DNA from 3 places in the Latilactobacillus parasakei genome. Region 1 is predicted to be linked to each of the others. Evidence: a T-box and tRNA genes for the amino acid it is inferred to sense, from the RefSeq annotation. Region 1 holds a T-box; the other regions hold tRNA genes.
What was found. The T-box of region 1 lies ahead of ileS (isoleucine--tRNA ligase). A T-box ahead of a tRNA ligase gene usually reads a tRNA of that ligase, here a tRNA-Ile.
Positions count from the first base shown of each region.

Region 2: it encodes a tRNA-Ile, which carries the amino acid that the T-box ahead of ileS (isoleucine--tRNA ligase) is inferred to sense. The anticodon was not compared.
Region 3: it encodes a tRNA-Ile, which carries the amino acid that the T-box ahead of ileS (isoleucine--tRNA ligase) is inferred to sense. The anticodon was not compared.

Region 1 covers NZ_CP186861.1:635,511-645,814, forward strand. The annotation lists gene ACPBEH_RS03280 (TetR/AcrR family transcriptional regulator) at 1-427, opposite strand, end outside; gene ileS (isoleucine--tRNA ligase) at 598-3,384, opposite strand; T-box leader at 3,429-3,639, opposite strand; gene ACPBEH_RS03290 (DivIVA domain-containing protein) at 3,617-4,441, opposite strand; gene ACPBEH_RS03295 (RNA-binding protein) at 4,475-5,263, opposite strand; gene ACPBEH_RS03300 (YggT family protein) at 5,265-5,549, opposite strand; gene ACPBEH_RS03305 (cell division protein SepF) at 5,550-5,984, opposite strand; gene ftsZ (cell division protein FtsZ) at 6,000-7,241, opposite strand; gene ftsA (cell division protein FtsA) at 7,269-8,579, opposite strand; gene ACPBEH_RS03320 (cell division protein FtsQ/DivIB) at 8,709-9,569, opposite strand; gene murG (undecaprenyldiphospho-muramoylpentapeptide beta-N-acetylglucosaminyltransferase) at 9,591-10,304, opposite strand, start outside.
Region 2 covers NZ_CP186861.1:1,676,455-1,686,758, forward strand. The annotation lists gene ACPBEH_RS08325 (heavy metal translocating P-type ATPase) at 1-994, shown strand, start outside; gene ACPBEH_RS08330 (heavy-metal-associated domain-containing protein) at 1,073-1,294, shown strand; gene ACPBEH_RS08335 (ferritin-like domain-containing protein) at 1,307-1,855, shown strand; gene ACPBEH_RS08340 (Crp/Fnr family transcriptional regulator) at 1,874-2,542, shown strand; rRNA gene ACPBEH_RS08345 (16S ribosomal RNA) at 3,070-4,643, shown strand; tRNA gene ACPBEH_RS08350 (tRNA-Ile) at 4,735-4,808, shown strand; tRNA gene ACPBEH_RS08355 (tRNA-Ala) at 4,835-4,907, shown strand; rRNA gene ACPBEH_RS08360 (23S ribosomal RNA) at 5,080-7,998, shown strand; rRNA gene rrf (5S ribosomal RNA) at 8,090-8,206, shown strand; tRNA gene ACPBEH_RS08370 (tRNA-Val) at 8,217-8,289, shown strand; tRNA gene ACPBEH_RS08375 (tRNA-Lys) at 8,292-8,364, shown strand; tRNA gene ACPBEH_RS08380 (tRNA-Leu) at 8,388-8,471, shown strand; tRNA gene ACPBEH_RS08385 (tRNA-Thr) at 8,507-8,579, shown strand; tRNA gene ACPBEH_RS08390 (tRNA-Gly) at 8,587-8,658, shown strand; tRNA gene ACPBEH_RS08395 (tRNA-Leu) at 8,673-8,758, shown strand; tRNA gene ACPBEH_RS08400 (tRNA-Arg) at 8,773-8,846, shown strand; tRNA gene ACPBEH_RS08405 (tRNA-Pro) at 8,852-8,925, shown strand; tRNA gene ACPBEH_RS08410 (tRNA-Gly) at 8,952-9,023, shown strand; tRNA gene ACPBEH_RS08415 (tRNA-Pro) at 9,057-9,130, shown strand; gene ACPBEH_RS08420 (CtsR family transcriptional regulator) at 9,289-9,759, shown strand; gene ACPBEH_RS08425 (ATP-dependent Clp protease ATP-binding subunit) at 9,777-10,304, shown strand, end outside.
Region 3 covers NZ_CP186861.1:1,008,803-1,019,106, forward strand. The annotation lists rRNA gene ACPBEH_RS05345 (23S ribosomal RNA) at 1-1,907, opposite strand, end outside; tRNA gene ACPBEH_RS05350 (tRNA-Ala) at 2,080-2,152, opposite strand; tRNA gene ACPBEH_RS05355 (tRNA-Ile) at 2,179-2,252, opposite strand; rRNA gene ACPBEH_RS05360 (16S ribosomal RNA) at 2,344-3,917, opposite strand; gene ACPBEH_RS05365 (hypothetical protein) at 4,310-4,696, opposite strand; gene ACPBEH_RS05370 (CvfD/Ygs/GSP13 family RNA-binding post-transcriptional regulator) at 4,697-5,074, opposite strand; gene ACPBEH_RS05375 (peptidylprolyl isomerase) at 5,213-5,797, opposite strand; gene ACPBEH_RS05380 (NAD(P)/FAD-dependent oxidoreductase) at 5,942-6,928, shown strand; gene ACPBEH_RS05385 (VTT domain-containing protein) at 6,983-7,636, opposite strand; gene ACPBEH_RS05390 (TIGR01906 family membrane protein) at 7,723-8,364, opposite strand; gene ACPBEH_RS05395 (TIGR01457 family HAD-type hydrolase) at 8,352-9,137, opposite strand; gene ACPBEH_RS05400 (YutD family protein) at 9,146-9,763, opposite strand; gene ACPBEH_RS05405 (bifunctional metallophosphatase/5'-nucleotidase) at 9,782-10,304, opposite strand, start outside.

The DNA.
Region 1 (10,304 bases):
CACTGTAAAAGATCTCAAAGTCTTTCAACTCCGAATCAGTATAGTGTGGTCGATATTTTTCAAGTACTTGTTTAAAGACAGTCGTTGTGAAGGATTCAAAGAAAGCACAACGCAGCATTTCATCCGAGAAACGATAGAGATTTAAACAAAATTCAGGATAACGCATAATGAATTGGACCATCTCATGACAGCCCTCTTCCCAGTGGCCGGCGCAAATCGCCTGCCTCACCAGCGCTAGTACCTCTTGCTCTAATGTCCATCTAAACAGACCACACATCCCATTTGGAAAATGATAATAAAAGGTCGTTCGTGAGACCTCTGCCTGTTCTAAAAACTCAGCGACGGTTAATTTTCGTTGCCGTTTCTTTGATAATAATTGCATTAAAATTAATGCCATATGTTGCTTCATAACTTGTCCTTGCCCCATTTACCCACCCCTTCTTAATTTTTCCTCTTCTAGTTTATCAAAAAAATGATAAGTCATGTTTAAACATTAACAAAGACTAAGATTAATGTAATCGTTATCAAATTTTTCGCACAAAAAAGCTCAGATTGCCGCAATAACGCGGTATATCTGAGCTTTTTTAAGCATTATGTTTATTTTTCTAAACCTTCAGCAACTGCTTCTGGGTAGTTGGCTGTGACAATCGCAGCACAACGCGCACAAAGCATTGGGAACTTGTCGTCTGAACCGACGTCGGTTTTAATCATCCGACAACGATCACAAACGTCACCCTCAGCATGCGCAACACTAACAGCAACGCCGTCAAATTGTGTGGCTTCTGCTGGGACTTCTGAGTTTTGATCTGCAATCGTTAATTGTGAGACAATCAATAATTGTTTAACATCAGCATCCAATGAAGCTAATAAAGCAGCATTGGCTTCGTTTGGATAAAGTGTTACAGCAGCTTCTAATGACTTACCGATGACCTTGTCCATCCGGGCTGTTTCAAGGGCTTTTAAGACATCGTCGCGAATCCCCATGAAGGCGTTCCATGTTGCGACTAAGTCTTCTTCACCGGCAAAGTGTTCAACTTCTGGCATTTCAGCTAATTGAACGAATTCTTCTGGTTCATGTAAGTAGCTCCAGATTTCTTCAGCTGTATGTGGCAAGATTGGTGTCAATAACTTCGTCAAGGCAACGGCTACTGCATAGAAAACAGTTTGCATGTTACGACGAGGTGCATCATTTTGGCCATCAATATAAACAACGTCTTTAGCGAAGTCTAAGTAGAAGGCTGATAATTCGTTCGTTAAGAACATATTGATTGTCTTATAAACTGTGGCAAAATCGTAAGCATCGTAAGCTGCTTTACAACTTGCAATGATTGCGTTTAAGCGGACCAACATGAACTTATCAACTGAGCCTAATTCTGCGTAATCAACTGTATCTTTGGCAGGATCAAAGTCGGTTGTGTTAGCAATCATAAAGCGCATTGTGTTCCGGATCTTCCGGTAAGCTTCACTGACTTGTTGGAAGTTTTCTATTGTCACTTTCACATCTGAACTAGCATCGACTGAGGCTACCCAGAGGCGGACAATATCTGCACCCATTTGTTTGATGATCTTTTCAGGTAGGATTGTGTTCCCAAGTGATTTACTCATCTTACGACCATTACCGTCTAAGACGAAGCCTTGTGAGATAACAGCTTTATAAGGGCTCACTTCGCCAACCGCAACACTCGTGATTAAACTTGAGTTAAACCAACCACGATATTGATCTGAACCTTCTAAGATTAAGTCTGCTGGATAAGTTAATTCATCACGAGCAGCTAAAACAGCTTGATGTGATGAACCTGAATCAAACCAAACATCCATAATATCTTTTTCTTTTGTAAATTCACCATTTGGGCTACCAGGATGTGTAAAGCCAGCTGGTAATAAGTCTTTAGCATCCCATTCAAACCAAACGTTTGAACCGTGTTCTGCAAAGAGTTGTGCTACACGTTCGATTGTTTCTGGTGTGATGATTTCCGTACCGTCTTCAGCGTAGAAGATTGGTAATGGCACACCCCATGCCCGTTGACGAGAGATAACCCAATCGCCACGATCACGGATCATGTTGTAAAGACGCGTCTTACCCCATTCTGGCATGAATTCAACTTTTTCGATTTGTGCTAAGATTTGATCTCTGAATGCATCGATTGAAGCGAACCATTGTGCTGTTGCCCGGAAGATAACTGGTTTCTTTGTCCGCCAGTCATGTGGGTAACTATGCGTGAAGAAGTCGAGTTTCAATAATGAACCGTTCTTTTCAAGCGCTTCTGTCACCATTGGGTTGGCTTTATCGTAATAAACACCCTCAAAGCCAGGAGCGTCTTCAGTCATGATCCCTTTGCTGTCAACGACTGAAAGCACTGGTAACTTGTATTTGGTCCCAGCGTTGTAATCATCTTCACCGTGACCTGGTGCCGTATGCACTAAACCAGTCCCAGTTTCTAATGTCACGTGGTTCCCTAAGATCACCAATGATTCACGGTCATATAATGGGTGGCGAGCTGTCATTAATTCCATGTCAGCACCCTTGAAAGTCTTCAAGATTTCAACTGATTCCCAACCAAGAAGATCAGTCATCTTGTTCAAGCGTTCTGCAGCAACCACGTATTTTTGACCGTCAGCTAATACTTGTACGTAATCGAAAGCTGGGTTAACAGCAATCCCTAAGTTAGCAGGAATTGTCCATGGTGTTGTTGTCCAGATGATAAATTTTGTGTCAGCATCTAATAAATCTTTACCATCAACAACGTTAAACGCAACATACATTGATGGTGACTTGATGTCTTTGTATTCAATTTCAGCTTCAGCTAATGTTGATTCTGATGAAGGTGACCAGTAAACTGGCTTCTTACCTTTATAGATATAGCCTTTTTTAGCCATTTCACCGAAGACGCGAATTTCTTCAGCTTCGAAATCAGCTGTTAAAGTGATGTATGGGTTATCCCAATCAGCAGAAATGCCAAGGCGTTTGAAATCTTGGCGTTGCTTGTTGACTTGTTCCATAGCATAGTCATAACAAAGTTTACGATAGTCAACAAGGCTCATTTCCTTTCGCTTGATACCTTTTTTGGCCAAGGCTTGTTCGATTGGTAAGCCATGTGTATCCCAACCAGGGACAAAAGGTGCGCGAAAACCGTTCATTGATTTGTAACGAACGATGATATCTTTACTTGTTTTATTTAAGGCGTGACCCATGTGGATATTGCCATTCGCAAATGGAGGACCATCATGAAGCACGAATGATGGTTTGCCTTCATTTAATTTTTGCCGTTGTTGATAAAGGTTATTATCGGCCCAACCCTTTTGCCAGTCGATTTCACGATTAGGCAAACCTGCTCGCATTGGGAAAGCTGTCTTACCCAAGTTTAATGTTTCTTTGATACGCATTAAATCACTCCTCAATTTTTTAAAACAAAAAAAGACCCCGCCCGCTATAGGACGAAATCTTCGTGGTACCACCTAATTTTGAGAGTCCAAGACCCTCCTTAAGATGCGTTAACGGGCATTGACCGTTTCAAACTACTTGATTTCATCTGAAAAACAACAAGGTGATACACACTAAATAGAGCATTACCAACCTTCCACCAGTCGTTGGCTCGCTTAAATGTTATTTAATTTGTTAATTCTTGTTATTGTCTGTTAATGGTTCGCTATCATCTTGTTCAATTGGATTATAGCCATAGTCATTATGAGTTTCTTCTGAATGAATTTCATCATCCAAAGTATCAGCTTTAACTTCTGGTGCTTCGGGTGTTTCTTCTTCAGCTACTTCTGGTAACTTGTCATCAGGGAAAACAATCGTGTGGGTTGTTTGATCAGAAAAGTCATCCGTCGTAATATCATCCCATGGTTTAACTACTGTCTCTGAGTCTACTAGATTATGCTTCTTGCTGTCAAGGTCTGTGAGGTCAATTTCTGCAGATAATGTTTCATGACCAGCTAAATCATCTTTAGATAATAGATCTGTCCATTCAGGGCTCTTAACAACTTCCAATTGTGATTCAAGCATCACTTGTAATCTTTGACGGAAAATACGTGTTTGTTTCTTCAAATCATCAGTTTCGATGGCGATTTGTTTAGCACGTTCCGTTGCATCTTCAATAATGTGGTTGGCTTTTTCAGTCGCATCATTCAAGATTGATTTAGAATTCTTTTCTGTTTCAGTTTGAATAATTTCTGCTTCTCTTTTAGCATTTTCTTTAACTTTATCGGCTGCTTCTTGGGCCACAATGATTGATTGGTTCAAGGCATCTTTTAATTCGTTAAAGTAAGTGACCTTTTCATCACTTGATTTTAGTTCTGCTTTTAAAGCATCATTTTCATTTAAAACTGATTCGTAATCCTTAATCACTTGATCTAAAAAGTCATTAACTTGATCAGGATTGTAACCCCGCATCTTATTGCCGAACTCTTTGTTATGAATATCTAAAGGTGTTAAAACCATTCTGAAATCCCTCCGTCATTTTCAACATTTCTATTATTTTCTCAGAATACCTAGTGTGACACGGTACTTTTCTTTACGTGTTTGACCATCAATTGATTTAAGCTGAATCCGACCATAGCCGCGTACAGAGATAATGTCTAATAAGTCCAATTCAAAATCAGGCTTATCAAAGGCTTGCCAATTCAATTTCACTTTATTGCCTTGAACCAGTTCCTTAGCACGTTGTCGCGACATGTTATAGACCGCCGCAATAATCGTATCTAATCGGAATGAACTAACTAAAAGTTGTTCAAACTGCCAAGCATCCTTAGGGATAATCAACTCAGTATAAGCCTGTTCTTCAAGATGAACAGTGACCTTCCCGATTTTCGTAATCTGGCTTACCACATAGTCAGCCATCTTAGTTGTGACAAAAAATTGCCACCGTTGACCATCCGTCATGATATCGCCAAACACGTTCCGATCAATACCAGCGTTGACCAATGTCCCTAAAATTTTACCATGCGAGAGCTGTGCAAATTTAATTGGGTAACGAATTTCAAAGAGTTGGATTTCAAAATCGGCTTCCTCAGGTTCAAAATAAGTTGGTGCAATCAAGGCACGTTGTCGTTCAGCAGCATTGTAGCCACCGTTAAAATGGTATTTAAGCTCACCCTTTTCGCCAATTAAGGTTTGCAAGATGTAAGCCTGTCTAGGGTCTAAAAAATCCGTTAATATTGCACGGTATTCAGTTGTTGCTTGTTCAATCCAATCAAGGACTTGTGCAACAAATGGGGCTTCACTTTTTCTAAAATGCTGATAAACAGCTTCGCTATCAGCCATCTTAGTAATACCCCGTGACTAACAATTGAATAATCGTTCCTAAGCCGCGTTCAACTAAATACAAGACAAAGCCAGCAATGATGGCAGAAAAACCAATACCACCAATTGCTGGTATGATCCGATCAAAAACGCCTAAGAAAGGCTCAACTAATCTCGCGAGTAACTGACCTAATTTAGAGTCCATCGCACCTGGAATCCAAGTTAATAGACAATAAATAAAGATGATGCCCACATAAATCCTTGTCGCTTGCATTAAGAACATTAATAAATAGATTACAAATTGCACTTAGTTCACCTCAGAATCAAAATCATTTTGATCGATAATATCCGATAAGTTACCATCAATTTCATAGTTTGGTGGTGTGCATAAAAAGATTTGTTCACCGACCCGTTGGATTTCGCCATTAATTGCGAAAACGGTCCCGGTCAGAAAGTCGATTATGCGTGACGCTTGTGCACCCTCAATTCTCGTAAAATTAACGATAACAGCCTTATTTTCGAGTAAATGCTTACCGACTTTTTTAGCATCGGAGTAAATACGTGGTTCGCAAAGTACGATTTTATTCATCTTAGCATTGCCTGCGGCGGTCATTGAAATAATATTATCCGGACGTGATGTTGGACTGACTTCATCAGTTGTATTGGTTCCTTGCAGATCAGTCGAATAATCATCATCTTCTGTCATGCCGAAAAAATTACTGAAACTAAATTTACCAGCCATCAGTCATCCTCCTAATTATTTACGACGTCGTTTAAAAAATGGGGGTACATCATTGTTATCTTGTTTTGTATCCACAGCATCGTTGTCTACTTGCGCTGTCCGTTTGAAGATGTCGAAATCTTTCTTTTCAACTTCATCAAATTTTTCAGTTGCTTTCGCTTGTTCGCGTGGATTAGGTTCCCGACGCATGTCCCAATTGCCGAAAGGATCGTCATTAGTCGTTTGTTTAGGTGTACTAGGTTGTGCAGGTTGACTAGTTGTTGTTTGAGCAGCTTCTGGACGTTTTGGTGTTTTACCATCGTTATCAATCCCGGTTGCAATGACAGTTACGACAACTTCGTCCCCAAGGTTTTCATTGATTGATGTCCCAAAGATTAAGTTGACTTCACTTGTTGCAGCTTGTTGAACGATACCAGCAGCATCTTGTGCTTCAAATAATGACAAGTCTGGGCCACCAGTGATGTTTAAGAGGACTTGTTCTGCGCCATCGATTGAAACTTCCAATAATGGTGATGAAATAGCCTTCTTCGTTGCTTCTGCTGTCCGGTTTTCACCAGTAGCTGAACCAATCCCCATCAAGGCAGAACCTTGGTTTGCCATTACTGTTTTAACATCAGCAAAATCCAAGTTGACATAACCAGGTGATGTGATTAAGTCTGAAATCCCTTGAACCCCTTGACGTAAAACATTATCAGCTTCATGGAAAGCTTCTAACATTGGTGTCTTCTTATCAACAATTTCAAGTAAACGGTTATTAGCAATAATGACTAATGTATCAACGTGTTGTTTTAATTCAGCAATCCCTGAAGCAGCATTTTTGCCACGTTTAGGACCTTCGAATGTAAACGGACGTGTCACAACACCAACCGTTAATGCGCCTAAGTCTTTAGCGACTTTAGCAACAACTGGGGCTGCACCGGTACCAGTACCGCCACCCATACCGCCAGTAACGAAGATTAAATCAGCGCCTTTTAAGGCTTCTGCCAAAACTTCTTCACTTTCTTCGGCAGCTTTTTGACCAATATCAGGTGTTGAACCTGCCCCTAAACCGCGTGTTAATTTAGGTCCTAATTGGATTTTTGTTTCTGCTTTTGAATCTTCAAGCGCTTGTACATCAGTATTAGCCGCGATAAAATGAACGCCTTTTACGCCTTCATCGATCATTCGGTTAACGGCATTGCCACCAGCACCGCCGACACCAATTACTTTAATCACTGCGCCATTGTTTTCTTGTTCCGCATCTAATGAATATTCCATATGCTTTTCCTCCTGTAACGACTAGCCCTATTCAAAAAAGTTACTAAAGAAACTTTTTAGGCCTTCGAATGTATGCTTTGATTCAGTTTTATGTTTCTTTTGTGGTGCTTCTTTAGGTGTCGCTTGAGTCTTAGCAGTTGACTTCGTTACTGTTTGACGTGCTTCAAATTGCTCGACATTGCCAAGCGCACTTTGAACCAGCCAATCCACTTCCGTCAAGTTAGCTATGTAGTTAATTAAACTTAACCCTTGCGCAAACGAAGGATGACGTAATCCCATTTGATCTGGAATGTAGAGTTTAACAGGACAATTGAAAACTTCCTGTGCTAAATCAACAATTCCAGGTAAAGCTGTCACACCGCCGGTCATGACAATTCCGCCCGGCATATCGAACGCATTGACTTTATCCAAGGCCGTCTTAAGACGATCAAAGATTTGCATCATGCGTGCTTCGATAATTTCAGCTAGTTTCTTCTCAGTGATTTGAATGGGCGCTGTTTGACCCACGACTTCGATTGGAATTTGTTCTTCCTCTGAAGCGACTAGTGAATCAGCATTCCCATAATCACGTTTGGCTTTTTCTGCATTCTCAATTGATGTATTTAAGACCACTGAAATATCTTTGGTGATGTGGTCGCCACCTTCTTGGTCAATTGCAGTAAATTTTAATTGATGATCATGAATAACTGCAGCGGTACTTTGACCACCACCTAGATCAACAATAATTGCGCCAAAATCTTGTTCCCCATCTGATAACGCTAATTTACCTAATGCTAATGGATTAACGACCAGTTGTGAGAGTTCAAGTCCTGCTTTTTCAATACATTTCTTTAAGTTATGAATCATCGTCTTAGGCGCTGTGAATAAAATCCCTGACATTTCAAGACGGACACCCATCATCCCGCGAGGATCTTTAATCCCGTCAAAACCATCTACCGTAAATTGCATTGGTAGCACTGTTAAGATTTCACGTTCTGGGGGTAAGTTCCGCACTAAAGCGGCACTGGCAACATCTTGCACATCTTGACTTGTTATTTCTTTTGATTGGTCAGAAACGGCAATCATGCCTTGACATTCTTCAATCTGTAATAAATTGGCTGGAATGCCTGCGACAACTTGTGTAATTTCAATATTTGCTTTTTGCTCTGCTTGTTGAACGGCTTGTTGAATAGCGGAAACTGCTTGATCAATATCGACAATTGTGCCGCGACTCAACCCATTAGATCTTGCCGACCCAACACCGATCACGTTTAATTGTTTATTCATTGATTCTGCAACAATAACTTTAATTGAAGTAGTTCCAACATCAAGCCCAACATATATTTTTGAATTCTCCATTAAATATGTGGAACCTCCTTGCATTCAATTAGAATAAAATGATTCCTATGCTAAATAGTACCACATTTCGACTAGGTTTAGAAAGCCTTAGAATGTTATTTGAAGCCCGTTAACTAATTATTTAAGCGATTACGACTTCGATTGCTTAAATAATTTTGAATACGCACCCACTTCAAGGTCAATTTTACCCTTGCCATCCATTTGTTTCACCAATACAGGATAATATTTAATCTTTTTGGCTAACGTTCTTAAATCGCCAATTACTTCGTTACCATCATTCATATATAAGTGAACTTGATAAGGATTATCGTTTTGTGCCGTTAAACGAATCTCGGAAACCGCACTTTGAATGCTATCAGGAATATCATTATAGAGTTTAAGACCCAGTTTCAAATAACGATCATTTTTAAAATGGCTATAAACCGGACTATTCCCTAATGACTGAGTCATTTTCGTTTTCAAAATAGTGCCGTTTTCTAAAATTGGGTAATACTGCTTATGCTTAAACATATACCCCACTGTCTTATACTCTGAAACATTGATTGCAACGTGATTCATTTGGCTCACTTGCAAGCTAACCTGTTTAATCTTAGGTAATTTCGTTTGAATATTATTCTTAGCTTTCGTGTGGTGCATTAATTGCCACAACACATTATCGCCAAGCTGAATCCCACTTGCATTAATGACCTGTTGATCGGGTACCGACTTTGTGCCGTTAACGGCTAACTGTTGAATATCACTTTTTGTTGAAATGAAATAAGTTGCAGTCAAACTCCCTAAAGTAAAAATCCCTAGAATGACTACTAGTTGCCATCTAATCTTTTTACCACGTTGTTTTTTGAGCTGTGGTAGTTGATTGGTAATTGTTGGGCGCCCTGGTTTTAAACGTTGTCGACGCTGTCGTTTCCACCGCTTAATCTGATAGGCGCGCCACACCTTTAATAACTGTAGCGGATCATGTGACCCGAGCTGCTTTTTATTATTTTTCAAGTCACACGCTTCTTTCTACAATTAAATAATCGTTTCAATGACCTCAATAATCCGGTCTGATGCATCCGGAATACCACTCTTCTTAGCGGCTTTAGCCATTGCATGTTGTTTTTCTGGTGTTTCAAATAATGTATCTAGTGCTTTGACAAGACTATCACCCGTCAATTCTGATTCCGGAATTAAAATAGCGGCGTCTTCTTTCACTAAACTTTGCGCATTTTTAGTTTGATGGTCATTTGTCACGTATGGACTAGGAATTAAAATAGATGGAATCCCTAATGCCGTAATTTCAGCAAGACTAGTGGCACCAGCCCGGCCGACAATTGCCTTCAAGTCAGGTAAAACTTCTGGCATATTGCTAATGTAAGGCACGAACGCCAAATTACTATTTAAAGTAGTATTGGCTAAAGCTGCTTGTACATTTTCGTAATGGACTTGACCAGAAACGAATAGGACTTGATAGTCACGTTCGTTTAAAAGTGGCACCGCATCAATAAACGCCTTATTGATACTTGGAGCGCCCCGGCTACCACCAAAAATCATAACAGTTGGACTATCCGTTTTTAAACCAAATTCGCTTAGACGTTCATTTGGGACCATTCCGGCCACTTGTTGGGCCCGAGGATTCCCTGTTAAAACGACTTTGTGCATTGGAAATTGGTCGCTAACAGATTCAAAAGAAATCGCCACTTTATCAACAAACCGCGCTAAGAATTTATTCGTCACACCGGCTGC
Region 2 (10,304 bases), 1.0 Mb from region 1:
AAACGGCGTCTTGATTAAAGGCGGCGAGGTGGTTAATAAGATGGCCGGGATCGATACAATGGTTTTCGATAAGACGGGGACACTCACTAAAGGCGAAACGGCAGTAGCACAAGTTGTGAACTATGCGGCTGATGAAGCGACTGTTTTGGAATTAGCTGCAGCCGTCGAAAAGCAATCGGATCATCCATTAGCGCTGGCGGTGGTTAGCTATGTCCAACAACAAGGCTTAACGGCTTTACCGATTGTCACTCACATTGAAACGCTCAAAGGGCTGGGGGTTAAAGCCCAAGTCGGGGAACAAGTGGTTCGAATTGGCCGCGCGCAGTTATTGACGGACGCCGGCATTATCATTGATGAGCAACAACGCGCGGTGATTGAAGCCAGTCAAAGGGCTGGGCAATCAACAGTGTTGGTGGCGATTGATCAAACATTGGCGCTGATTATCGGGATTGCGGATACGGTGAAACCGGACGCCAAAGCAGCTTTGGCCCGTTTGAGAAAGGCCGACGTTAAAAAGCTTGTGATGCTGACCGGGGATAATGAAAAAACAGCGGCAGCCATTGCCCGCGAAGTGGGGATCACAGAATTTCACGCGAACTTGTTACCAGCGGAGAAGATTGATTACTTGAAAAGGTACCAAGCAAAAGGCCAAAAAGTCGCTTTTATCGGGGATGGCATCAATGATAGTCCCTCATTAGCGCTTGCGGACATTGGGATCGCGATGGGTTCCGGCACAGATGTCGCAATTGAAACGTCGGATATTGTATTGATGCAATCGACACTTTCTGAAGTCGTCTACGCCGATTACCTCACTAAGGCGACAGCCCGTAATACGGTTCAAAACATCGTGATTGCGGTTGGAACGGTCGCGTTACTTCTATTAGGATTGATTTTAGGCTACGTTCAAATGGCCAGCGGGATGTTGGTTCACGAAATTAGTATTTTAGTCGTCATTTTAAACGCGATGCGCTTAATTCGGTTTAAAGTTCGCTAAACTTGATGACGATCAATTTTTAATTATGCGACCGGCAGTATAGTAAAGGTATCAAATGAAGAAAAGGTGGTTTTTGTTATGGCAAAATTAGTGATGCAATTAGATGAGCTCTCATGCCCATCATGTATGCAAAAAATTCAAGCGGGTGTTAGTCAACAAGCAGGCGTCGAATCAGTCAAGGTACTATTTAATGCAAGCAAAGTGAAAACTGAATATGATGAAACAACGACTAACCCAGAACAATTGACCCAAGTGGTTACGGATCTGGGCTACAAGGTTAAAAGTGTGAAGGTTAAATAGGGGGGCATTGAGATGTTAACAACAGCGGCAATTGAAGCACGTTACCAAGCAGAACTGAAACAAGCGGATGTGGATCACCATACACCAACGGCTGGTGCAATGATCGGCCACATTATGGCCAATCTCACAATCCAACGGCGCAAACTCCGTCAGATGAAGTGGTCTGCCAAAGGGATTGATAATGGCACCTTCAAGGCACAAGTGGCAACTTTATTAACTGAAAATGATATGCTATTAGATAAGACGGCCGAACGATTATTGGATGAGGGCGAAGTAATCCCGACGACCCAAGCGGAATACACTGAATACTTGATGCTTACTGAAGATGCTCGCATCAAGTATTGGGATGTGCCTGCTATGATGGCGGAATTGGTCAACGATTTTAACACCGCCAACCTATTCGTATCACGGGCGATCAAGCTCGCCCAAAAAGAAGAACGATTTGCTTTAGTAACTGATATGATTGATATGTTAGGGTATAACCAACATCAAATTCGCGTATTGCAAAATCAACTGGGTAAGGATGCGCGTGAAGGTTTAGATGAAGAAGATGACGACTAAATAGAAGGAAGTGGGCGTGTGGCAACTGTTGAACAACATATTTGTGCAGAACTAGTACCGATATTTAGTCACCTTGATCACGATAGTCTCCTGAAGATTTCGGCGCTAACGCACCACGAAAAGGTTGCTAAGGGTCAGCAAGTCATTAGTCCGACTGCGCAAAAACGCCTAGTGATTCTGGCCAGTGGGAGTATTAAGGTTTATCAATTATCCGCAGCGGGTAAAGAACAACTGTTACGGATTATGGAACCGGGTGACTTTGAAGGTGAGAAGTTGCTCTTTACGAATCAGGAGGAACAAGTATATGGTGAGGCACTCCAAGACAGTGTAATCTGCACATTACCTCGCGCACCTTTTCAAGAACTACTATTAACTTATCCGGAAATTAGTTTGAAACTTTTAGAAGTAACGGCTAATAAGATGATTAAGTTGGAACAACAAGCCAATCTGATGAATATCGAATCGGTTGAATCGCGAATTGTGACTTATTTATTGGCTTTGGTGAAGGTCAGTGAGACGTTGACGGTTAAAATCCCGATGAAGTTAAAAGAATTAGCAACGTATATTGGGACGACACCAGAAACTTTATCACGACAATTAAAACAATTAGAACAGCGTCAATTGATAAAAAGACAAGGACGGCAAGTCGAAATATTAGATTATGAACGCTTGGAAGACTTCTATTAGCGGTGATTAAGGCGTATTGGCTAACAAATTTGCATGATTTGTTAGCCAATACGCCTTTCAACTATACCAATTCGTGAAAATGGTGGCGAAATCGCGATTTAAAAGTGTTATAAGAGATAATCAGTGGCGCAATTAGGGCGGTTTTTTAATGGATTAAAACGGTTTTTTTAAGCTCGGTAAAGGTTATTTTCAAGTTTTTTAAAAAAATGTGAAAATAGTGATTGACGTTGTCACACTAGGATGGTAAGATATTCTATGTTGTCGAGAGATGAACGTGTGATTGAAAAGTTGATAAAAATTATTTTTAAAAAGTAGTTGACATCAACTTGATCGCATGATATGATTAATTGCGTTGCTTATGGGATTTTAAATTTCAAACAGCGACGATTCATATAAGGTAGACCTTTGAAAACTGAACAAAGTTTTGATAAACCAAATGTGTAGGGTCGCCCTTCGGGGCACAACATATTTGCGAAGTCAATTTCGCTAGCAAATAAATTAAGTAACAAAACAAGAGCTACAAACTTTTAATCGAGAGTTTGATCCTGGCTCAGGACGAACGCTGGCGGCGTGCCTAATACATGCAAGTCGAACGCACTCTCGTTTAGATTGAAGGAGCTTGCTCCTGATTGATAAACATTTGAGTGAGTGGCGGACGGGTGAGTAACACGTGGGTAACCTGCCCTAAAGTGGGGGATAACATTTGGAAACAGATGCTAATACCGCATAAAACCTAACACCGCATGGTGTAGGGTTGAAAGATGGTTTCGGCTATCACTTTAGGATGGACCCGCGGTGCATTAGTTAGTTGGTGAGGTAAAGGCTCACCAAGACCGTGATGCATAGCCGACCTGAGAGGGTAATCGGCCACACTGGGACTGAGACACGGCCCAGACTCCTACGGGAGGCAGCAGTAGGGAATCTTCCACAATGGACGAAAGTCTGATGGAGCAACGCCGCGTGAGTGAAGAAGGTTTTCGGATCGTAAAACTCTGTTGTTGGAGAAGAATGTATCTGATAGTAACTGATCAGGTAGTGACGGTATCCAACCAGAAAGCCACGGCTAACTACGTGCCAGCAGCCGCGGTAATACGTAGGTGGCAAGCGTTGTCCGGATTTATTGGGCGTAAAGCGAGCGCAGGCGGTTTCTTAAGTCTGATGTGAAAGCCTTCGGCTCAACCGAAGAAGTGCATCGGAAACTGGGAAACTTGAGTGCAGAAGAGGACAGTGGAACTCCATGTGTAGCGGTGAAATGCGTAGATATATGGAAGAACACCAGTGGCGAAGGCGGCTGTCTGGTCTGTAACTGACGCTGAGGCTCGAAAGCATGGGTAGCAAACAGGATTAGATACCCTGGTAGTCCATGCCGTAAACGATGAGTGCTAGGTGTTGGAGGGTTTCCGCCCTTCAGTGCCGCAGCTAACGCATTAAGCACTCCGCCTGGGGAGTACGACCGCAAGGTTGAAACTCAAAGGAATTGACGGGGGCCCGCACAAGCGGTGGAGCATGTGGTTTAATTCGAAGCAACGCGAAGAACCTTACCAGGTCTTGACATCCTTTGACCACTCTAGAGATAGAGCTTTCCCTTCGGGGACAAAGTGACAGGTGGTGCATGGTTGTCGTCAGCTCGTGTCGTGAGATGTTGGGTTAAGTCCCGCAACGAGCGCAACCCTTATTACTAGTTGCCAGCATTTAGTTGGGCACTCTAGTGAGACTGCCGGTGACAAACCGGAGGAAGGTGGGGACGACGTCAAATCATCATGCCCCTTATGACCTGGGCTACACACGTGCTACAATGGATGGTACAACGAGTTGCGAGACCGCGAGGTTTAGCTAATCTCTTAAAACCATTCTCAGTTCGGATTGTAGGCTGCAACTCGCCTACATGAAGCCGGAATCGCTAGTAATCGCGGATCAGCATGCCGCGGTGAATACGTTCCCGGGCCTTGTACACACCGCCCGTCACACCATGAGAGTTTGTAACACCCAAAGCCGGTGAGGTAACCCTTCGGGGAGCCAGCCGTCTAAGGTGGGACAGATGATTAGGGTGAAGTCGTAACAAGGTAGCCGTAGGAGAACCTGCGGCTGGATCACCTCCTTTCTAAGGAATAATACGGAAAACCTTGTACATTTGCGAAATCAAAACTTTGTTTAGTTTTGAGAGGTCTACTCTCATCATTAAGGACGTTTTTGGGCCTATAGCTCAGCTGGTTAGAGCGCACGCCTGATAAGCGTGAGGTCGATGGTTCGAGTCCATTTAGGCCCATTGTACCAATTTAATAGTTTCATTATGGGGGATTAGCTCAGCTGGGAGAGCGCCTGCTTTGCACGCAGGAGGTCATCGGTTCGATCCCGTTATCCTCCATTGATGACAATAGTCATCGTAACTTTGTTCTTTGAAAACTGGATAATAAGTAATATATTAGTTTTAAAAGCCGAGAAAAACATTGCGTTTTAAAGAGTTTTTTAATAATAGAAATATGAATTAGTTCATATCGCTAAACTCAAATAATAACCCTTTACCGTAGGTAAAGATAGGTTAAGTTATAAAGGGCGCATGGTGGATGCCTTGGCACTAGGAGCCGATGAAGGACGGTACTAACACCGATATGCTTCGGGGAGCTGTAAGTAAGCTTTGATCCGGAGATTTCCGAATGGGGGAACCCAATACTTTTAATCGAGTATTATCATTAAGTGAATACATAGCTTAATGAAGGTAGACGAGGGGAACTGAAACATCTAAGTACCTTCAGGAAGAGAAAGAAAAATCGATTCCCTAAGTAGCGGCGAGCGAACGGGGAAGAGCCCAAACCAAGAAGCTTGCTTCTTGGGGTTGTAGGACAGAACTTTGGAGTTACCAAGTTAAGTTGTAATCGAATCAGCTGGGAAGCTGAGTCAAAGAGTGTGATAACCACGTAGATTAAACAACTTAACCTCCGTTCTGGATCCTGAGTACGGCGGAACACGTGAAATTCCGTCGGAATCCGGGAGGACCATCTCCCAAGGCTAAATACTCCCTAGTGACCGATAGTGAACCAGTACCGTGAGGGAAAGGTGAAAAGCACCCCGGAAGGGGAGTGAAATAGATCCTGAAACCATGTGCCTACAATTAGTCAAAGCTCGTTAATGAGTGATGGCGTGCCTTTTGTAGAATGAACCGGCGAGTTACGTTTATATGCGAGGTTAAAGTGAAAAGCTGGAGCCGTAGCGAAAGCGAGTCTGAAATGGGCGAGTGAGTATATAGATGTAGACCCGAAACCAAGTGACCTACCCATGTCCAGGTTGAAGGTGTGGTAAAACACACTGGAGGACCGAACCCACGTCAGTTGAAAATGGCGGGGATGAGGTGTGGGTAGCGGTGAAATTCCAATCGAACTTGGAGATAGCTGGTTCTCTCCGAAATAGCTTTAGGGCTAGCCTCGGAATATTGGATCATGGAGGTAGAGCACTGTTTGGACTAGGGGCCCGTCATGGGTTACTGAATTCAGATAAACTCCGAATACCATTGATTTAGTTCCGGGAGTCAGACTGCGAGTGATAAGATCCGTAGTCGAAAGGGAAACAGCCCAGATCACCAGTTAAGGTCCCAAAATTTATGTTAAGTGGAAAAGGATGTGGCGGTGCACAGACAACTAGGATGTTGGCTCAGAAGCAGCCACCATTTAAAGAGTGCGTAATAGCTCACTAGTCGAGTGCCGCTGCGCCGAAAATGTACCGGGGCTAAACATAATACCGAAACTGTGGGTGGACACGTAAGTGTCCGCGGTAGGAGAGCGTTCTAAGGGCGATGAAGCTAGATCGTAAGGACTAGTGGAGCGCTTAGAAGTGAGAATGCCGGCATGAGTAGCGAAAGATCAGTGAGAATCTGATCCACCGTATGACTAAGGTTTCCTGGGGAAGGCTCGTCCTCCCAGGGTTAGTCGGGACCTAAGGCGAGGCCGAGAGGCGTAGTCGATGGATAACAGGTTGATATTCCTGTACTAGTTTATTTTGTTTGAATGATGGAGGGACGCAGGAAGCTAAGGAATGCACACGACTGGAAATGTGTGTCCAAGCAACAAGTCTTGAGTTGAGTGAAATGCTTGATTCTTTAAGGACAAGTTGTGATGGGGAGCGAAATTAAGTAGCGAAGTTCCTGATGTTACACTGCCAAGAAAAGCTTCTAGTGAGAAATAAACTACCCGTACCGTAAACCGACACAGGTGGTCGAGGAGAATATCCTAAGGTGAGCGAGTGAACTCTCGTTAAGGAACTCGGCAAAATGACCCCGTAACTTCGGGAGAAGGGGTGCTGACCGTCAGGTCAGCCGCAGTGAATAGGCCCAAACAACTGTTTATCAAAAACACAGGTCTCTGCAAAATCGTAAGATGACGTATAGGGGCTGACGCCTGCCCGGTGCTGGAAGGTTAAGAGGATGAGTTAGCGCAAGCGAAGCCCAGAATTGAAGCCCCAGTAAACGGCGGCCGTAACTATAACGGTCCTAAGGTAGCGAAATTCCTTGTCGGGTAAGTTCCGACCCGCACGAAAGGCGTAATGATTTGGGCACTGTCTCAACGAGAGACTCGGTGAAATTATAATACCCGTGAAGATGCGGGTTACCCGCGACAGGACGGAAAGACCCCATGGAGCTTTACTGTAGCTTGATATTGAGTGTTTGTACAGTTTGTACAGGATAGGTAGGAGCCGTAGAAATCGGAACGCTAGTTTCGATTGAGGCGTTGGTGGGATACTACCCTAACTGTATGACCACTCTAACCCGCGCCACTTAGCGTGGCGGGAGACAGTGTCAGGTGGGCAGTTTGACTGGGGCGGTCGCCTCCTAAAGTGTAACGGAGGCGCTCAAAGGTTCTCTCAGAATGGTTGGAAATCATTCGTAGAGTGTAAAGGTATAAGAGAGCTTGACTGTGAGATTGACAAATCGAGCAGGGACGAAAGTCGGACTTAGTGATCCGGTGGTTCCGTATGGAAGGGCCATCGCTCAACGGATAAAAGCTACCCTGGGGATAACAGGCTTATCTCCCCCAAGAGTCCACATCGACGGGGAGGTTTGGCACCTCGATGTCGGCTCATCGCATCCTGGGGCTGTAGTCGGTCCCAAGGGTTGGGCTGTTCGCCCATTAAAGCGGTACGCGAGCTGGGTTCAGAACGTCGTGAGACAGTTCGGTCCCTATCCGTCGCGGGCGCAGGAAATTTGAGAGGAGCTGTCCTTAGTACGAGAGGACCGGGATGGACATACCTCTGGTGTACCAGTTGTGCCGCCAGGCGCATCGCTGGGTAGCTATGTATGGCAGGGATAAACGCTGAAAGCATCTAAGTGTGAAGCCCCCCTCGAGATGAGATTTCCCATTCCTTTATGGAAGTAAGACCCCTGAAAGATGATCAGGTAGATAGGCTAGGAGTGGAAGTACAGCGATGTATGGAGCGGACTAGTACTAATCGGTCGAGGACTTAACCAAAGGTGCAATGTTTGGCTTTTGAAATGAAAATATTACTTATTATGCAGTTTTGAGAGAACGAAGTTCTTCTCAGTGCGAAAGCACAAAATAGTGTGGTGGCGATAGCAAGAAGGATACACCTGTTCCCATGTCGAACACAGTAGTTAAGCTTCTTAGCGCCGATAGTAGTTGGTGGGAAACTACCTGCGAGGATAGGACGTTGCCACGCTATATTTAATGGAGGTTTAGCTCAGTTGGGAGAGCGTCTGCCTTACAAGCAGAGGGTCACAGGTTCGAGCCCTGTAACCTCCATTGAGTCGTTAGCTCAGTTGGTAGAGCATCTGACTTTTAATCAGAGGGTCGACAGTTCGAGCCTGTCACGACTCATCGGCCAAGTTACACGCCAAAATGCGGGTGTGGCGGAATTGGCAGACGCGCTAGATTTAGGTTCTAGTGTCTATATAGACGTGGGGGTTCAAGTCCCTTCACCCGCATTCAATTGAATATTCAATGAAAGTTATCTTATTATGCCGACTTAGCTCAGTTGGTAGAGCATCTGATTTGTAATCAGAGGGTCGGGCGTTCGAATCGTCTAGTCGGCATTAAGATGCGGAAGTAGTTCAGTGGTAGAACATCACCTTGCCATGGTGGGGGTCGCGGGTTCGAATCCCGTCTTCCGCTTTCATTATGATTAAGCCGGGGTGGCGGAACTGGCAGACGCACGGGACTTAAAATCCCGCGGTAGGTGACTACCGTACCGGTTCGATTCCGGTCCTCGGCATCATAATGAAAAATGCACCCATAGCGCAACTGGATAGAGTGTCTGACTACGAATCAGAAGGTTGTAGGTTCGACTCCTACTGGGTGCATATAACGGGAAATAGCTCAGCTTGGTAGAGCACCTGGTTTGGGACCAGGGGGTCGCAGGTTCGAATCCTGTTTTCCCGACTGGATACAAAAAGTTAATAAAAAATGCGGAAGTAGTTCAGTGGTAGAACATCACCTTGCCATGGTGGGGGTCGCGGGTTCGAATCCCGTCTTCCGCTTTTTTTGTACCCGTAAATAATTAAATAACTCTCCGGGAAGTAGCTCAGTTTGGTAGAGCACTACGTTCGGGGCGTAGGGGCCGCAAGTTCAAATCTTGTTTTCCCGACTCTCAAAGACTTGTTGTCGAACAAGTCTTTTTTTGTGCAGTTCTTCAAACTTTCCTTTTGAACGAATAATCGTTATAATAATAGTCAACGTTAGTCAAAGTTAAATTTTTAGACTGAATTATAAGCGCTGAAGAATGAAAAAAAGGGATTGATCTATTTGCAAAGTCAGAATATCTCGGATATTATTGAAGCCTATTTGAAAAAAATATTGGCTGACAGCGAGCAGATTGAAATTCGACGCTCCGAAATTGCCAAATTATTTAACTGTGTCCCGTCGCAAATCAACTATGTGATTAATACCCGGTTTACAGAACAACGAGGGTATGTCGTCAATAGTAAGCGTGGCGGGGGCGGCTACATTCGCATCGTTAAGGTTCAATTCTTAGATGATCGCGACTTTTTAGAAGCGTTGATTGGTAGTGTTGAGGATCGAATCTCGCAAGCCGATACATTAGCTATTATCCAAAAACTCTATGATGAGCATATTTTATCGCAAAAAGAGGGGAATTTGGTATTAGCAATGCTAAATGCGCAGACATTAGCCGTCAATGATAAGCAGTTAGAAGAGCAATTACGCGCACGAATGCTAATTGCTGTCTTAGAAAGATTACGTTACGAAATTAAGTAAAGAGTGGGGGATTATCCATGAATAATCTATTTACACCAAGTGCCAAAAACGTTTTAATGTTAGCGCAAGAACAAGCTAAGAAGTTTAATCATCATGCATTAGGGACGGAACATCTGTTATTAGCGCTCGTCCTCGAAAGCGAAGGGATTGCTGGGAACGCACTACGTGAACTCGGTGTGACACCCACTGATGTCTTAGAAGAAATTGAACGCTTAACCGGTTATGGCGATTCAATCGTTGCCATGGGTGTGGGCGGCTATTTGCCATACTCACCTAAAGCTAAACAAGTGCTAGATTTAGCGCGCGTTGAATCACAACAAGCTAACTCAGTCAAAATTGGGACGGCACACCTATTATTAGCGTTATTACGCGATGATGACATTATTGCGGCCCGTATTCTATTAAACTTAGGCCTCAGTTTAGCTAAAACACGTCAATTATTACTCCAAAAGATGGGGATTGATGCAGCGACTGCTAAGAAGCGTGCTAAAGCCAGTGCAAAAAAGGTTGATCAAGAAGGCACGCCTACCTTGAATCAATTAGCA
Region 3 (10,304 bases), 370 kb from region 1:
CAATTCTGGGCTTCGCTTGCGCTAACTCATCCTCTTAACCTTCCAGCACCGGGCAGGCGTCAGCCCCTATACGTCATCTTACGATTTTGCAGAGACCTGTGTTTTTGATAAACAGTTGTTTGGGCCTATTCACTGCGGCTGACCTGACGGTCAGCACCCCTTCTCCCGAAGTTACGGGGTCATTTTGCCGAGTTCCTTAACGAGAGTTCACTCGCTCACCTTAGGATATTCTCCTCGACCACCTGTGTCGGTTTACGGTACGGGTAGTTTATTTCTCACTAGAAGCTTTTCTTGGCAGTGTAACATCAGGAACTTCGCTACTTAATTTCGCTCCCCATCACAACTTGTCCTTAAAGAATCAAGCATTTCACTCAACTCAAGACTTGTTGCTTGGACACACATTTCCAGTCGTGTGCATTCCTTAGCTTCCTGCGTCCCTCCATCATTCAAACAAAATAAACTAGTACAGGAATATCAACCTGTTATCCATCGACTACGCCTCTCGGCCTCGCCTTAGGTCCCGACTAACCCTGGGAGGACGAGCCTTCCCCAGGAAACCTTAGTCATACGGTGGATCAGATTCTCACTGATCTTTCGCTACTCATGCCGGCATTCTCACTTCTAAGCGCTCCACTAGTCCTTACGATCTAGCTTCATCGCCCTTAGAACGCTCTCCTACCGCGGACACTTACGTGTCCACCCACAGTTTCGGTATTATGTTTAGCCCCGGTACATTTTCGGCGCAGCGGCACTCGACTAGTGAGCTATTACGCACTCTTTAAATGGTGGCTGCTTCTGAGCCAACATCCTAGTTGTCTGTGCACCGCCACATCCTTTTCCACTTAACATAAATTTTGGGACCTTAACTGGTGATCTGGGCTGTTTCCCTTTCGACTACGGATCTTATCACTCGCAGTCTGACTCCCGGAACTAAATCAATGGTATTCGGAGTTTATCTGAATTCAGTAACCCATGACGGGCCCCTAGTCCAAACAGTGCTCTACCTCCATGATCCAATATTCCGAGGCTAGCCCTAAAGCTATTTCGGAGAGAACCAGCTATCTCCAAGTTCGATTGGAATTTCACCGCTACCCACACCTCATCCCCGCCATTTTCAACTGACGTGGGTTCGGTCCTCCAGTGTGTTTTACCACACCTTCAACCTGGACATGGGTAGGTCACTTGGTTTCGGGTCTACATCTATATACTCACTCGCCCATTTCAGACTCGCTTTCGCTACGGCTCCAGCTTTTCACTTTAACCTCGCATATAAACGTAACTCGCCGGTTCATTCTACAAAAGGCACGCCATCACTCATTAACGAGCTTTGACTAATTGTAGGCACATGGTTTCAGGATCTATTTCACTCCCCTTCCGGGGTGCTTTTCACCTTTCCCTCACGGTACTGGTTCACTATCGGTCACTAGGGAGTATTTAGCCTTGGGAGATGGTCCTCCCGGATTCCGACGGAATTTCACGTGTTCCGCCGTACTCAGGATCCAGAACGGAGGTTAAGTTGTTTAATCTACGTGGTTATCACACTCTTTGACTCAGCTTCCCAGCTGATTCGATTACAACTTAACTTGGTAACTCCAAAGTTCTGTCCTACAACCCCAAGAAGCAAGCTTCTTGGTTTGGGCTCTTCCCCGTTCGCTCGCCGCTACTTAGGGAATCGATTTTTCTTTCTCTTCCTGAAGGTACTTAGATGTTTCAGTTCCCCTCGTCTACCTTCATTAAGCTATGTATTCACTTAATGATAATACTCGATTAAAAGTATTGGGTTCCCCCATTCGGAAATCTCCGGATCAAAGCTTACTTACAGCTCCCCGAAGCATATCGGTGTTAGTACCGTCCTTCATCGGCTCCTAGTGCCAAGGCATCCACCATGCGCCCTTTATAACTTAACCTATCTTTACCTACGGTAAAGGGTTATTATTTGAGTTTAGCGATATGAACTAATTCATATTTCTATTATTAAAAAACTCTTTAAAACGCAATGTTTTTCTCGGCTTTTAAAACTAATATATTACTTATTATCCAGTTTTCAAAGAACAAAGTTACGATGACTATTGTCATCAATGGAGGATAACGGGATCGAACCGATGACCTCCTGCGTGCAAAGCAGGCGCTCTCCCAGCTGAGCTAATCCCCCATAATGAAACTATTAAATTGGTACAATGGGCCTAAATGGACTCGAACCATCGACCTCACGCTTATCAGGCGTGCGCTCTAACCAGCTGAGCTATAGGCCCAAAAACGTCCTTAATGATGAGAGTAGACCTCTCAAAACTAAACAAAGTTTTGATTTCGCAAATGTACAAGGTTTTCCGTATTATTCCTTAGAAAGGAGGTGATCCAGCCGCAGGTTCTCCTACGGCTACCTTGTTACGACTTCACCCTAATCATCTGTCCCACCTTAGACGGCTGGCTCCCCGAAGGGTTACCTCACCGGCTTTGGGTGTTACAAACTCTCATGGTGTGACGGGCGGTGTGTACAAGGCCCGGGAACGTATTCACCGCGGCATGCTGATCCGCGATTACTAGCGATTCCGGCTTCATGTAGGCGAGTTGCAGCCTACAATCCGAACTGAGAATGGTTTTAAGAGATTAGCTAAACCTCGCGGTCTCGCAACTCGTTGTACCATCCATTGTAGCACGTGTGTAGCCCAGGTCATAAGGGGCATGATGATTTGACGTCGTCCCCACCTTCCTCCGGTTTGTCACCGGCAGTCTCACTAGAGTGCCCAACTTAATGCTGGCAACTAGTAATAAGGGTTGCGCTCGTTGCGGGACTTAACCCAACATCTCACGACACGAGCTGACGACAACCATGCACCACCTGTCACTTTGTCCCCGAAGGGAAAGCTCTATCTCTAGAGTGGTCAAAGGATGTCAAGACCTGGTAAGGTTCTTCGCGTTGCTTCGAATTAAACCACATGCTCCACCGCTTGTGCGGGCCCCCGTCAATTCCTTTGAGTTTCAACCTTGCGGTCGTACTCCCCAGGCGGAGTGCTTAATGCGTTAGCTGCGGCACTGAAGGGCGGAAACCCTCCAACACCTAGCACTCATCGTTTACGGCATGGACTACCAGGGTATCTAATCCTGTTTGCTACCCATGCTTTCGAGCCTCAGCGTCAGTTACAGACCAGACAGCCGCCTTCGCCACTGGTGTTCTTCCATATATCTACGCATTTCACCGCTACACATGGAGTTCCACTGTCCTCTTCTGCACTCAAGTTTCCCAGTTTCCGATGCACTTCTTCGGTTGAGCCGAAGGCTTTCACATCAGACTTAAGAAACCGCCTGCGCTCGCTTTACGCCCAATAAATCCGGACAACGCTTGCCACCTACGTATTACCGCGGCTGCTGGCACGTAGTTAGCCGTGGCTTTCTGGTTGGATACCGTCACTACCTGATCAGTTACTATCAGATACATTCTTCTCCAACAACAGAGTTTTACGATCCGAAAACCTTCTTCACTCACGCGGCGTTGCTCCATCAGACTTTCGTCCATTGTGGAAGATTCCCTACTGCTGCCTCCCGTAGGAGTCTGGGCCGTGTCTCAGTCCCAGTGTGGCCGATTACCCTCTCAGGTCGGCTATGCATCACGGTCTTGGTGAGCCTTTACCTCACCAACTAACTAATGCACCGCGGGTCCATCCTAAAGTGATAGCCGAAACCATCTTTCAACCCTACACCATGCGGTGTTAGGTTTTATGCGGTATTAGCATCTGTTTCCAAATGTTATCCCCCACTTTAGGGCAGGTTACCCACGTGTTACTCACCCGTCCGCCACTCACTCAAATGTTTATCAATCAGGAGCAAGCTCCTTCAATCTAAACGAGAGTGCGTTCGACTTGCATGTATTAGGCACGCCGCCAGCGTTCGTCCTGAGCCAGGATCAAACTCTCGATTAAAAGTTTGTAGCTCTTGTTTTGTTACTTAATTTATTTGCTAGCGAAATTGACTTCGCAAATATGTTGTGCCCCGAAGGGCGACCCTACACATTTGGTTTATCAAAACTTTGTTCAGTTTTCAAAGATCTACTGCGTTGAAACAGCTTAATTAATATATCATCTTTCGTACTAACTTGTCAAGAACTTTTTTTAAATATTTTTTGAATAAATATTCAAAACTTTTAAATTCGATGACGTTGTTTTTGATGATTATCAATTGCCTCGCTGACAACATAGACTACTATACCAACATTCCGATATATCGTCAAGCATTTATTTACATTTTTTTGAATAAAAATGTAAAAAGTTATAAAAACGGACATTTTTGAATAGATATGCAGTGATTGTCCGAATTAATTTAGGTGCGGAACGCCTGTTACTTCCAATTTATCAAGCAATTCCGTGATTTCACTAGGGTTTGCGAACCGATAACCCGATTTCGCAATTATTTGCAATTGTTCGTCATAGAATTCGGCCGGATGTTCACTCCATTGGAAGACAAAAAACGAAACATTCTCACCTTCAAGGTTAATATTGGCTAAATTAATCAATCTTAGCTCATTAACATCAATTTTAATCGTCGCTTTAATGGCATTTAAAACTGCAGCTAATGGTGTTTGATCTGAATCTTTATGTGTAGATAACATTTTATAGTCAGTATCAGCTTGTTTTTGTACTAAAAAATCATATTGACCTTGCTTTGTCTTGTACATGATTGTTCCTGCTACTTTAGCACTCATCTATTTACCCCTTTGGTTTAATTCTTCAATTGCTGCTTTAGTCCATCCCGGTAATCGCTCCGCAATCGGTGCAAAACCCGTTTGAATCCGACGGTTAGTCCAATAATGTTTCTTTGCTCGTTGCGGTAGTAGATCCTGTGCCTTATGAAGTGCACGTAATGACAAACTAATCTTATGCGTGTATTCATCAACATCTAACACTAATACATCTAATTGCTGTCCTACTGTAAATTGCTCGTCTAGTGCCTTCACAAAACCATGACCGCACTCCGAGATATGAATCAAGCCTTGAACTGATTCATCTAATGCCACAAAGACACCATACGGTTGAATCCCTGTTACGGTGCCTGTCACTTTTTGTCCAATTCGATAAACCATATTGTCCTCCAACTTTAATTATCCTATCTATTCTAATCCTTGTCCTTGGTAAAAGGCAAGCCATCTGAAACAACCTACCCTATCTTTATTAAAATCCAATAAAAAATACCCAGTTTACAAATCAACTGGGTATCATTTTTAGTTTTTGATTGAAATGTGGTTGATAACCACTGGATCAACAGGTTTGTCTTGCATCCCTGTTTCAACAGCATTAATTTCATTAACAACGTCCATGCCACTTAAAACTTGTCCAAAGACAGTATGTTTGTGATCTAACCAAGGTGTGCCACCCTTTTCGTAAGCTGCGATCACTTCTTCAGGATAGCCAGCACCTGGCATTTGAGACATCATGCTTGGGTTGATGTGTTCATTAGTCACGATAAAGAATTGGCTACCATTTGTATTAGGTCCAGCATTAGCCATTGATAGCGCACCGTTCAAGTTGAAAAGTTCTTGGCTAAATTCATCGCCAAAGGCTTGGCCCCATAAACTTTCGCCACCCATACCTGTACCTGTAGGATCGCCACCTTGAATCATGAAGTCGTTAATTACTCGGTGGAAGACGATACCGTCATAGTAATCTTTTTCAGCTAAGCCGATGAAGTTTTCAACCGTCTTAGGCGCTTGTTCTGGGAATAGCGCAACAGTGAATTCACCATGGTTGGTATCAAAAGTTGCTGTTGGTCCTGCAAAGTTTTCTAAATCTAATTGTGGAAATGTCATGATAGACCTCCTAAATGTTTTTAATTCACAGTATATAATAGCGAATTAATCTAGAAATTACTATTATTATTTCTTTTTAACATGCTTTCCTAATTTTTTTCTAGTATACTATTTCAGAAGTCTACTATAGAAGGAAGTTATCCTATGCTTGATCCTAACCATCTTTTTGATATTACCGTAATCGGTGGCGGTCCCGTTGGCATGTTTGCTGCTTACTACGCAGGCATGCGTAAAGCCGATGTGCAAATCATCGAGAGCCTCCCCGAACTAGGCGGCCAAGTCGCAACGCTCTATCCTGAAAAAGAAATCTTCGATGTGGCCGGTTTCAAAGGCATTACTGGTGCTCAGCTCACCGCTAACTTGGCTGAACAATTAGCCGTCTTTGAACCGACAACCCAACTAGAAACATCTGTTAAGGCGATATTACCCCAAGAAGACGGTACTTACATCCTAGAAACATCTAAAGGAACAACGCACACGCGCGGTGTGCTTATTGCCGTCGGGAATGGTGCCTTTACGCCCCGAAAACTAGCCGTTGATTATCAACCTGAATGGGAAAATAACTATATCCACTACTTCGCTAAAGAAATGGCACAGTTTAAAGATCAAACCGTAGCCGTTGCTGGTGGTGGCGATTCTGCGATTGATTGGGCCCTCATGCTCGAAAAAGTCGCCAAACAAGTCTATATCATCCACCGTCGTGATCAGTTCCGGGGTCTGGAAAGCAGTGTCGATGCTTTGATGAACTCTTCTATTCAAATTAAGACCCCATTTTTAATTGACGGTCTCACAGAGGTTGATCATCAACTCGCCCTTTCACTCAATAAAATGAAATCAACCGATCAAGAACAACTAGTTGTCGATAAATTACTCGTCAACTACGGTTTTATCTCCGATACACGGATTCTCCGTGATTGGGGCTTAACACTCAATCATCACCAAGTCAGCGTTAACCAACAAATGGCAACCAACTTACCAAACGTCTATGCGATTGGTGATATTGCTACCTATCCTGGTAAGGTGAAGTTAATTGCGAGTGGCTTTGGTGAAGCACCAGTTGCCGTGACCGAACTTTTAACCAAACTCTACCCTGAAAAGCGCCAACCACTTCACAGTACTTCTATTATGTAATTTAAAAGCGCACCGTCTGATCTCAAACGAGAATCAGGCAGTGCGCTTTTTTTATTATGATTTAGCTTTTCGGCTCTTTAATTGACTCTTAACCGCGGTGATGACCATTGGAATTAATGAAACGGCAATAATGCCTAAAACGACCAATGAGAAATGTTCCTTCACGACTGCGATGTTTCCGAAGAAGTAGCCGGCCCCACAACAAAGGACTACCCACAAGACACTCCCGATAACATCATACCGGAAGAACTTGCCAAATGACATTTGACTACCACCGGCGACAAATGGGACGAAGGTTCTAATAATTGGCATGAAACGGCCAATGGTAATCGTCTTGCCACCGTACTTGTTAAAGAAGACCTGGGCCTCTTCAATCTTTTCAGTATTGATAAACTTCCCGAAGAAACGGCTCTTAGTTGCAGCCATCCCGACTCTTTTACCAATTTGTTCGTTTAAAGAATCGCCCGCAATTGCGGCAACTAAGAATAATGCGGCAAATACCCAGATATTCAAATCATTATCTGTTCGAGCCGCTAAAGCAGCTGCGGCAAATAATAATGAATCCCCCGGTAGAAACGGTAAGATGACTGCCCCGGTTTCTACAAAAATAATCGCAAACAAAATCACATACGTCCAATTGCCAAACTGATTGACAATATTGACCAGATGCGCGTCGATATGTAACACAAAATCAATTAACTGCGTCATGTTGATACTCCTATATTTTCATTTGTCGGTACTCACTTTTCTAGCATACCGAATATTAATCCTAAAACAAGCATCATTAGAGCTTCTTAACAAATTTTCAATGACTTCTTTGCCCGCCACAAAATAATCAGAAAAAGACCTTCGAGGATGACAAAAAAGCAGATAAAGCACAGCATAAAATACTGCTCGGGTAACACTAGAATAATGGGATCTAACAGCGGGTCAAACTGCCAGTCGAGGTTGCGAAATAGTAATTCATGAAATAACACGAAAAAGCGATCAAAGCTAACACTGGCAATCAACCCAATTACAATCGGCATAACCAGCGCGACTTGCATCGGGCGAATATAGCGCCATTGCCTCCCCGACTTAAAATCACGCCGCCAGCCTCTCAGTGCCGGCACAATCGTCACCAGGAAAATGACCGCCGTTAATAAGAAGAGGTGTTTAACTTCCTTAAAATGCGCCAAGCCATTTGCTGACATCTTGAAATGTGGCAACACTAGCGATTGTCCCCCCGGCAAAACCAAATAACGCATCAAGCGGTTAAACTCGTGCATTAACGTCGCTTGGCTCATCTGCATTTGCGCCGCTAAATGAAGCTGCCGGCTTACCAAGTCATAACTCAACCAACCGATGGCAATCGCCGCTAGAATGCTTCCACTAACGATACTGAGATAAAAAACTAGCCAGTTACCCGTTTTTTTAACGCCGCTTAAACTTCCCATTCGGCTAAACTATTAATAATATGCGTTGGTTGCGCCGTGACTTTTGCCAAATCAGCCGGTGTTGAAACGCCCGTATAAACTAATAAGGTTGCCATTTCAGCATTTAAGCCCGCTTTGATGTCTGTATTATAGTTATCGCCGACCATTACCACTTGGTCCTTGGTTAACCCAAATTGTTCGAGTGCCATTTCCATAATGATTTTTTCTGGTTTACCGATATAAAGCGCTGATTGTTGTGTTGCGCGTTCAACTAAGGCAATCACTGAACCTGCACCAGGCACTAAGCCACGTTCATTAGGTAAATTGGTATCGGCATTCGTCCCAATAAAAAGAGCGCCGCGTTTAATCGCGAGCGTTGCCAATTCAAATTTGTGGTAAGTGACATCGTAGTCTAAGCCAACCACCACGTAGTCTGGATCATATTCGTTAGTTCTAAAACCAGCATCTAATAAAGCTTGTTTCAAACCAATTTCGCCGATGACATACACTGTCTTGCCATTTGCTTGACCGCCATTTAGGTTTAACAAATAACGCGCCGTTGCCAATGATGGGGTGTAAACTTGGTCTTCGGTTGCATGAATATCATGGTTATCTGCTAAATTTTTGATCACCGCTGCGGGTGATTTAGTGGTGTTATTCGTTAAAAACATAAAAGGGATGTTCTTAGCTTGGAGCCGTTCAATAAAATCACGTGCTTCTGGCATCTGTTCGCTACCGCGATAAACTGTCCCGTCTAAATCGATTAAATAGCCTGCGTAGTTTGTTTTTGTCATTTAGTTACTCACTTTCCAGTTTCCTTTGGGGAATTACTCTCTAATGGTCGAATCTTAAAGTGGCGCTTATTAACGGATTTTTTATTCTCCGTGACCGCTTTTTGCGGCTGTTCTTTAGTCACTTTTTGATTAGGTGTTACTTTACGTTCCGTGAAGCCTTGCTTTTGCCGGCGTTGTTTCTGTGGTCCTCGCCGGCGATTACTACGGCGATTTTCATTGCGAATCTGTGGTTTACCTTGTCGTTCTAAGACAAAATAGGCACAACCAAAATTACAATATTCATATAGGTAGTCTTGGAGTGTATCAATTAATTGATCCTTATTGGCCCGTCGATTAGTTGATTTGTAGAATCCCTTAAGGCGTAGTTGTTCAAAACCCCAGTCCGCCACAATATAATCGTACTTCGCAAGAACCTCGTTATAGCGTTCGTTTAGCTTTTCAGCATCAAAACCATCGCGATAATTGGCGACCACTTCATAGGCACACTTATCGATATCAATCATGGTTTCACTCTTAACAACGACGTGCTGTGGTACTTCCGGTTGTTTAGCCGCTGCAATCATCTCTTTTTCAAGCGCCCGAGTTACCTTCTTGGCAATCTTCGGTTTTGTTTTTGTATCCGCCACGGCGAACCTCCTCTTCCCTTAAACGGGATATTTTTGTGTTAAATAGGTAGCAACTGCATTTCTCAGAAAATCAGGGAACATAATTTCAGTCTCCCCGACAATTTCAATGGTTGGGAAAAACGGAATAAAGAGGTAATGATCAACTGTCGTCAACGTATAGCTAGCTTCAGGATCAATCTCCTGGCCATGCCAAAAGACGCGGCGCAATGTCATATCCACTGTAATCCCATCATAAACGATGTCTCCAAAGATTTTACCACGGAAACTCATCCCTTTAATCGGGAACTTACGTAAGAATAACCTATTTTTCTCCATTTCTAAAACCAACCGCCATAAATCGTAGCCCTTTAAAGTGACTTTAATCAAATGCATCGGATGCGGTAATTGACTCTGCAGGTCATCTTTGGTGACCAAACCTGCTTCGAGCCCGCCTAAAAATAGGCCGGTGTTCAAAACAGCGGCTTCTGTTTGCGTTGCCGCTTCAATCGCTTTTAACCCGGCCGTCATCATCGGTGACTCTCCAATGGTAGCAATCGGCAGT